Regions from separate parts of the Streptomyces sp. DT2A-34 genome, predicted to be linked through region 2. Evidence: predicted binding sites of a transcription regulator. Region 2 holds the regulator's gene; the other holds the start of a gene.
What was found. Region 2 encodes HrcA, which represses chaperone genes, less so after heat shock. Its sites were predicted from a motif close to TTNGCACTCNGNNNNNCNGAGTGCNAA; they were not measured.
Positions count from the first base shown of each region.

Region 1: a site for HrcA is predicted at 3,173-3,199, ahead of groL (chaperonin GroEL). Genes of this name have one in related genera too.

Region 1 is NZ_JASTWJ010000001.1:5,512,459-5,516,957, reverse strand. Features, by position in the region: gene QQM39_RS24595 (NADH:flavin oxidoreductase) at 7-1,134, opposite strand; gene groL (chaperonin GroEL) at 1,387-3,009, opposite strand; gene QQM39_RS24585 (cold-shock protein) at 3,384-3,590, opposite strand; gene QQM39_RS24580 (MoaD/ThiS family protein) at 4,033-4,308, opposite strand; gene thrC (threonine synthase) at 4,413-4,499, opposite strand, start outside.
Region 2 is NZ_JASTWJ010000001.1:6,841,411-6,845,909, forward strand. Features, by position in the region: gene hemW (radical SAM family heme chaperone HemW) at 1-272, shown strand, start outside; gene QQM39_RS30710 (Uma2 family endonuclease) at 376-909, shown strand; gene QQM39_RS30715 (DUF3097 domain-containing protein) at 887-1,702, opposite strand; gene QQM39_RS30720 (MBL fold metallo-hydrolase) at 1,745-2,479, opposite strand; gene hrcA (heat-inducible transcriptional repressor HrcA) at 2,640-3,656, shown strand; gene dnaJ (molecular chaperone DnaJ) at 3,657-4,499, shown strand, end outside.

The DNA of each region.
Region 1 (4,499 bases), 1.3 Mb from region 2:
TGCCGCTCAGCTCAGGGTCTTCAGCGACTCCGCGTCGTACGCCGCCAGCTCCCCGAACCGTCCGTCCAGCACCTTCGCCGCCCACTCCGGGTCCTGAAGCAGGGCGCGACCGACGGCCACCATGTCGAACTCGTCGCGCTCCAGGCGGTCCAGGAGGTCGTCGATGCCCTTGACCGTGGAACCCTCCCCCGTGAAGGCGCCGATGAAGTCGCCGTCGAGGCCGACCGAGCCGACGGTGATGGCCGGCTTGCCGGTGAGCTTCTTGGTCCAGCCGGCCAGGTTGAGGTCGGAGCCGTCGAACTCCGGGATCCAGTAGCGGCGGGTGGAGGCGTGGAAGGCGTCGACGCCGGCCGCGGCGAGCGGGGCGAGGATGGCCTCCAGCTCCTCCGGGGTCTCGGCCAGCCGGGCGTCGTAGGCCTCCTGCTTCCACTGGGAGTAGCGGAAGATGACGGGGAAGGTCGCGGAGACCTTCTCACGTACGGCGGCGACGATCTCCGCGGCGAACTTCGTACGGGCCACCGGGTCACCGCCGTACGCGTCCGTGCGGCGGTTGGTGCCCGCCCAGAGGAACTGGTCGACGAGGTAGCCGTGGGCGCCGTGGATCTCCACGCCGTCGAATCCGATGCGCTCGGCGTCCGCGGCGGCCTGGGCGAACGCGCCGATGACGTCGTCCAGGTCGCTCTGGGTCATCGCCTTGCCGGTGACCTCGGTGTCGCCGATGCGGAGGCCGGAGGGGCCGACGGCGGGGGCGTCCGCGTAGGGCGGCTGGCCCTGCTTGCGGACCATGCCGATGTGCCACAGCTGCGGCACGATCGTGCCGCCCGCCGCGTGCACGGCCTCGGCGGCCTTCGCCCAGCCCGCGAGCTGCTCCTCGCCGTGGAACCGCGGGATCCGGCTGCTCTGCCCCGCGGACTCGTGGCCGACGTACGTACCCTCGGTGACGATCAGCCCGACACCGGCGGCGGCGCGGCGGGCGTAGTACGACACGACATCTTCACCGGGGACGCCGCCCGGCGAGAACATGCGCGTCATCGGTGCCATCGCGATGCGGTTGGGGACGGTCAGGCCGTTGATCGCGGTCGGCCGGGACAGGATCTGGGCCGCACGGGAGGCGGAGGTCGTGGTGACGGTCACGCGGGGGCTCCTGGGGTGAGGTTCGGTTGACCGGGTGGTATGTGCGTGTGCATTGTTGCACCCACTTAAGCAACCGATTATGCGGGCCCGCGCATTCCGTGGCTGCCGGATCCGTCCGTGATCCTGGCCACCCACCCCGCCCCGCGCCCCCCGACGGATAGTGAAAACGCCCGAGGGCGGCACCCCCTGTCGGAACAGGGAGTGCCGCCCTCGGTACTGACGGACCGGGTCCGAGCCTTCCTACGAGGAGGCTCAGAAGTCCATGTCACCGCCCGGCATGCCGCCGCCGGCGGGCGCGGCGGACTTCTCCGGCTTGTCGGCGATGACGGCCTCGGTGGTGAGGAACAGCGCGGCGATCGACGCGGCGTTCTGCAGCGCGGAACGCGTCACCTTCGCCGGGTCGATGATGCCCTCGGCGACCAGGTCGACGTACTCGCCGGTCGCGGCGTTCAGGCCGTGACCCGGGGTGAGGTTGCGGACCTTCTCCACCACGACGCCACCCTCGAGGCCGGCGTTGACGGCGATCTGCTTCAGCGGGGCCTCGAGCGCGAGCTTCACGGCGTTGGCGCCGGTCGCCTCGTCACCCTCGAGCTCCAGCTTCTCGAAGACGGCGGTGGCCTGGATGAGGGCCACGCCACCACCGGCGACGATGCCCTCCTCGACGGCCGCCTTGGCGTTGCGCACGGCGTCCTCGATGCGGTGCTTGCGCTCCTTGAGCTCCACCTCGGTGGCGGCACCGGCCTTGATCACGGCCACGCCACCCGCGAGCTTCGCCAGGCGCTCCTGGAGCTTCTCGCGGTCGTAGTCCGAGTCGCTGTTCTCGATCTCGGCGCGGATCTGGTTCACGCGGCCCGCGACCTGCTCCGAGGAGCCGGCACCGTCGACGATGGTGGTCTCGTCCTTGGTGATGACGACCTTGCGGGCCTTGCCCAGGAGGTCGAGGCTCGTGTTCTCGAGCTTGAGGCCGACCTCCTCGGAGATGACCTCGCCGCCCGTGAGGATGGCGATGTCGTTCAGCATCGCCTTGCGGCGGTCACCGAAGCCCGGGGCCTTGACCGCGACGGACTTGAAGGTGCCGCGGATCTTGTTGACGACCAGGGTCGACAGGGCCTCGCCCTCGACGTCCTCGGCGATGATCAGCAGCGGCTTGCCCGACTGCATGACCTTCTCCAGGAGCGGGAGCAGGTCCTTGACCGAGGAGATCTTGGAGTTGGCGATCAGGATGTACGGGTCGTCGAGGACGGCCTCCATACGCTCCATGTCGGTGGCGAAGTACGCCGAGATGTAGCCCTTGTCGAAGCGCATACCCTCGGTGAGCTCCAGCTCCAGACCGAAGGTCTGGGACTCCTCGACGGTGATGACGCCTTCCTTGCCGACCTTGTCCATCGCCTCGGCGATGAGCTCGCCGATCTGGGTGTCGGCGGCGGAGATGGAGGCCGTGGAGGCGATCTGCTCCTTGGTCTCGACATCCTTGGCCTGCTCAAGGAGAGCGGCGGAGACGGCCTCGACGGCCTTCTCGATACCGCGCTTGAGGGCCATCGGGTTGGCGCCGGCGGCTACGTTGCGCAGGCCCTCCTTGACCAGGGCCTGGGCGAGAACGGTCGCGGTGGTCGTACCGTCACCGGCGACGTCGTCCGTCTTCTTGGCGACTTCCTTGACCAGCTCGGCGCCGATCTTCTCGTACGGGTCCTCGAGCTCGATCTCCTTGGCGATGGAGACACCATCGTTGGTGATCGTGGGGGCGCCCCACTTCTTCTCGAGGACGACGTTGCGGCCCTTGGGGCCGAGCGTCACCTTCACGGCGTCCGCGAGCTGGTTCATGCCGCGCTCGAGGCCGCGCCGCGCCTCCTCGTCGAACGCGATGATCTTGGCCATGTGAAGTGGTCCCTCCAGGACTGGGGGTGATTCCTTCGGACCGCGCCCGCGCCCGCGACGGACGGCTCGCCTGCCTCGTGGTTCCTTGCCCCACCTGGCCTGCGGGCCTCACCGACCCGGTCCTTCGTTGTCACTCTCACCTTCAGAGTGCTAACGCCAATGATTAGCACTCGACCCATGCGAGTGCAAGCGGCTCTCGGGGATCGGGCGGGGCGCTCAGCCGGGCGCGAACAGGGCCCTGGCAGGGTCCGGGCAGGGTCCGGGCAGGTCCACGCAGGACGGAGGGCACACCCGACGGCACGGCGAAGGGCCCGCACCCCGGGAGGTGCGGGCCCTTCGAAGAAGAACGTCGCTGCTTTAAGTCGACGCGTGCTTCAGCTGGCCGCCAGCCGGACCATGTCCGCCTGCGGCCCCTTCTGACCCTGCGAGATCTCGAAATCGACTCGCTGGCCCTCTTCCAGGGTGCGGTACCCGTCCATCTGGATCGCGCTGTAGTGGACGAAAACATCCGCACCACCGTCGACCGCGATGAAGCCGTACCCCTTCTCCGCGTTGAACCACTTGACGGTGCCCTGAGCCATGCCTAACTCCCCTATTACTGGCCCTTGCACAGATCCACACTTCGCGGATCCGGGTCAGACCTCACCCCCCATTGGTCGGGGGCGTGCGCCGGAACGCGTCGACCGCGGCTGAATGTATCTGCCCAACTGCCGTCTGCAACAGGTCAATCGGACGAGAAATCCGGGCACGACCGGTCGGGAATGTGGGGACAATTCCGCTGACTTCAGGTCAAGTCGGACCCGGCAAAGGGAACAAAAGCCGCAAAAAACCCGCACACTTTGGCTACTTCTTGTCGGGGGTGCGGCAGAAATCAAGGGCCACCGACCCGTGAATCGGCGGCGCTTTCCCCAACTGTACCTCGCTCAACCACACAGAATTGCCCCCTCCGCTTCTCTCACGGAGGGGGCAATCCGATGAACTCTCGGTAATTGGCATTACCGAGGGTAATGATCGGTCATTCGGTCAGCCGCCGGCGACAGCCGGGATGATGGAAACGCCCGCACCGTCCGGCGTCGCCGTCTCCAGCCCCTGCTCGAAACGGACGTCGTCGTCATTGACGTACACATTGACGAACCGACGCAGCTTGCCCTGGTCGTCGAGCACCCGGGCGGCGATCCCGGTGTGGTTCTTCTCCAGGTCGGCGATGACCTCGCCGAGGGTGCCGCCTTCAGCGGCGACCTCAGCCTGCCCGCCGGTGTAGGTGCGCAGGATGGTCGGGATGCGGACGGTGACGCTCATACGGTGTGACCTCCGGTCGGGTATGCAGGTTCGGTGGGGCAGCGTCCCTAGGGGCGCGGGGAACTGCGCGACCAGCCCCCACCGGCCCGCAGCGAACAACGGTCTTAGACGAGCCCAGCCTCACGGAACGAGTCGAGGTTGGGACGAATGGTCGCAGTAAGCCCCGTACCGGCCACCGCATCCAGCGTCTT
Region 2 (4,499 bases):
CGTATGCGGCGGCGCTGGCGGCGGGGCGGTCGCCGGGGGCCGGGCGGGAGCTGCTGTCGGAGGAGGACCGCAGGGTCGAGCGGATCCTGCTGGAGCTGCGGCTTCGGGAGGGGGTGCCGTTGGGGTTGCTGCGGGAGGAGGGGCTCACTGCCTCGCGCCGAGCACTCTCAGAAGGGCTCTTGCAGACCGGTCCTTATGAGGAGGGGCGTGCGGTGCTGACGCTTCGGGGGCGGTTGTTGGCGGATGCGGTGGTCAGGGATTTGGTGGACTGATCACTCCGGTGGGTGAATCGGAACCAGAGGCAGGTTTGGGCGGCGCCCCGATTTGTAGGGTGCCGCTGTGAACGATCGCGCGATGATCAAGTTCTTCGAGTGACTGGAGCCGCCCGAGGGCGTCAGGGCCGAGCTTCTGCGAGGAGAGATCGTGATGTCGCGCAACTCTGGTCTGGTGCACAACCGCAACGTCACGGAGACGGTGGACCAGATTCCCCGCGACCGTTGGTATCCGCTCCAGACCCAGTGCGTCGACATGCTTGACCACGTCAGCGCCCCCGTTCCCGATGTGGTGGTGACCGAGCGCGGCGCCGGTCCGGATCAAGGGACATACGTACCGTCGGCGGTGGTCACGGCATTGGTGGAGGTCGTCTCCGAAACCAGCGTGGAGCGCGACTACGAGGTCAAGCGCGCGATCTACGCCGCGAGCGGCGTGCACGCTTACCTGATCATCGACCCGATCATGGCGCACTGCGTGCTGTTCACCGAGCCGAAGGGCAGTGGCGAGGAAGCCGAGTACCACGTGCAACGGATGAGCAAGTTCGGCTGCCCGGTCCCGATGGACTGTTTTGGTCTCGAAGTCGATACCACCGGATTCGGCACCTTCAGCAACGTCAGGCCCCACCGCTACCCGTAACGAAGTCGATCAGCTCTTCCACCCTCCCCAACAGCTCCGGCTCCAGGTCCTTGTAAGACCCCACCCGCTGAAGAATCGCCTGCCACACGGCCCCGGTGTTCTCCGACGGCCACCCCAGCGCCCGGCACACCCCCGTCTTCCAGTCCTGCCCGTGAGGAACCCGCGGCCAGCCCGGAATCCCCAGGGACGACGGCTTCACCGCCTCCCAGATGTCGATGTACGGGTGGCCCACGACCAACGCGTGCTCACTGGTCACCGACTCGGCGATGCGCCACTCCTTCGTGCCCGGCACGAGGTGGTCGACCAGAACCCCCAGCCGCGCATCCGGCCCCGGCGCGAAGTCGGCGACGATCGACGGCAGGTCGTCGACGCCCTCCAGGTACTCCACCACCACGCCCTCGACGCGCAGGTCGTCGCCCCACACCTTCTCGACCAGCTCGGCGTCGTGCCGGCCCTCGACGTAGATACGGCCGGCGCGGGCCACGCGCGCGCGTGCCTGCGGGACGGCGACCGAACCGGATGCCGTACGGGTGGGACGTACCGGAGCGGAGGACGACGGCCGCACGAGGGTCACCACCTTGCCCTCCAGCAGGAACCCGCGCGGCTCCAGCGGGAACACCCGGTGCTTGCCGAAGCGGTCCTCCAGTGTCACCGTGCCGGCCTCGCAGCGGATCACCGCACCGCAGAATCCCGTGCCCGGCTCCTCCACCACCAGGCCCGGTTCCGCCGGGACCTCGGGGACGGGCTTGGGCTTCTTCCAGGGGGGAGTCAGGTCCGGTGAGTACTGGCGCATTCGAGTGACGATAAGAGAATCCCGGCCGTCATGGAGCGCGGATCAACGCGACACGCCGAAGCGGGCCGCGAGGGCGTCGCGCTGCCGGCGCACGAACCCCGCGTCCACCACCGCTCCGTGACCGGGCACGTACAGCGCGTCCTCGCCGCCCAGGTCCAGCAGGCGGTCCAGGGCCGCCGGCCAGTGCGACGGTACGGCGTCGGGGCCGGCCTGGGGTTCGCCGGACTCCTCCACGAGGTCGCCGCAGAAGACCACCTCGGGAGAGCCGGGAGCGCCCGGCACGAACACGACCAGGTCGTGGGCGGTGTGGGCCGGGCCCACGTTCGCCAGGAGGACCTGGCGGCCGCCGTCCAGGTCGAGGGTCCACTCGCCGCTCACCTGGTGGTGCGGGCGGACCAGGGCGTCGATCGCCTCGTCCGCCGCGTCCTGGTCCAGCCCGTTGCGCACGGCGTCCGCCCGCAGTTCCGCCCGCTCGTGCGCGAACACCGTGTCCAGGCCCACCGCCCCGTACACCTGCGTGCCCGCGAACGCCGCCGCCCCGAAGACATGGTCGAAGTGGGGATGCGTCAGCGCGAGATGAGTCACACGGTGACCCGCGAGCCACTGCGCCTGGGTACGCAGCCGCACCCCTTCCGCGAGGCTCGACCCCGCGTCGACGAGCAGCGCGCCGCCCTCCCCGACGACCAGCCCCGCCGTGCAGTCCCAGCCCGGAAGCCGGCACCGGCCCACCCCGGCCGCAAGCCGCTCCCACCCGAGCTCTTCCCAAGTCACCCTCATACGGCGACGCTAACGAACACACCACCGTCGGGCACGGCGGTGCTGACCGGCCTTGCCCGTGGCGTACCCCACGGCCGTACACTGGGCCGGGGACGGCTGGCACTCGGACGGACAGAGTGCCAGGCAAGGCGCCAAGCGGACGAAACTGGAGGTGCGCGCGATGCTGAGTGAACGCAGGCTTCAGGTGCTGCGCGCCATCGTCCAGGACTATGTCGGGACCGAGGAGCCGGTGGGCTCCAAGGCGCTCACCGAGCGGCACAACCTCGGCGTCTCCCCGGCGACCGTCCGCAACGACATGGCGGCCCTGGAGGACGAGGGCTACATCGCCCAGCCGCACACCAGCGCCGGGCGCATCCCGACCGACAAGGGTTACCGGCTGTTCGTCGACAAGCTCGCCGGCGTCAAGCCGATGAGCCCGCCGGAGCGGCGCGCGATCCAGAACTTCCTCGAGGGCGCCGTAGACCTCGACGACGTCGTGGCGCGCACGGTACGGCTGCTCGCGCAGCTCACCCGGCAGGTCGCCGTCGTGCAGTACCCGTCGCTGACCCGGTCCACCGTCCGGCACGTCGAGCTGCTGTCGCTCGCGCCCGCGCGCGTGATGCTCGTGCTGATCACGGACACCGGGCGGGTCGAGCAGCGGATGGTCGACTGTCCCGCACCCTTCAGTGAGACCTCGCTCGCGGATCTGCGCGCGCGGCTCAACAGTCGGATCGCGGGGCGGCGCTTCACCGATGTGCCGACGCTCGTCGAGGACCTCCCCGAGGCCTTCGACCTGGAGGACCGCGGCACCGTCTCGGCCGTGCTCTCCACCTTGCTGGAGACGCTCGTCGAGGAGAACGAGGAGCGGCTGATGATCGGCGGCACCGCCAATCTCACCCGCTTCGGGCATGACTTCCCCCTCACCATCCGGCCCGTCCTGGAGGCCTTGGAGGAGCACGTCGTACTCCTCAAACTCCTTGGCGAGGCGGGGGATTCGGGCATGACCGTGCGCATCGGGCACGAGAACGCCTATGAGGGACTCAACTCCACGTCCGTCGTGTCGGTCGGCTACGGTTCGGGCGGCGAGGCAGTCGCCAAGCTCGGCGTGGTCGGACCGACCCGCATGGATTACCCGGGAACGATGGGAGCGGTACGCGCAGTGGCACGGTACGTCGGACAGATCCTGGCGGAGTCGTAAGTGGCCACGGACTACTACGCCGTTCTCGGCGTGCGTCGCGACGCGTCGCAGGAAGAGATCAAGAAGGCCTTCCGGCGGCTCGCGCGCGAGCTGCACCCGGACGTCAATCCGGATCCGAAGACCCAGGAGCGGTTCAAGGAGATCAACGCCGCTTACGAGGTGCTGTCGGACCCGCAGAAGAAGCAGGTCTACGACCTCGGCGGCGACCCGCTGTCCCAGGCGGGCGGCGCGGGAGCCGGCGGCTTCGGCGCGGGCGGCTTCGGGAACTTCTCGGACATCATGGACGCGTTCTTCGGTACGGCGTCCCAGCGGGGTCCGCGCTCGCGTACGCGGCGGGGCCAGGACGCGATGATCCGGCTGGAGGTCGAGCTCGACGAGGCGGCCTTCGGTACGACGAAGGACATCCAGGTCGACACGGCCGTCGTCTGCAACACCTGTAACGGCGAGGGGGCCGCCCCCGGCACCTCCGCCCAGACGTGTGACATGTGCCGCGGCCGCGGTGAGGTGTCGCAGGTGACGCGGTCCTTCCTGGGCCAGGTCATGACCTCGCGGCCGTGTCCGCAGTGCCAGGGTTTCGGGACCGTGGTGCCGACTCCCTGTCCGGAGTGCGCGGGTGACGGGCGCGTACGGTCCCGTCGGACCCTGACCGTCAAGATCCCGGCCGGTGTCGACAACGGCACCCGGATCCAGCTCGCCGGTGAGGGCGAGGTCGGGCCGGGCGGCGGTCCCGCCGGTGATCTGTACGTCGAGATCCACGAGCTGCCGCACTCGATGTTCCAGCGGCGCGGCGACGACCTGCACTGCACGGTGACGCTCCCGATGACCGCGGCGGCGCTCGGTACG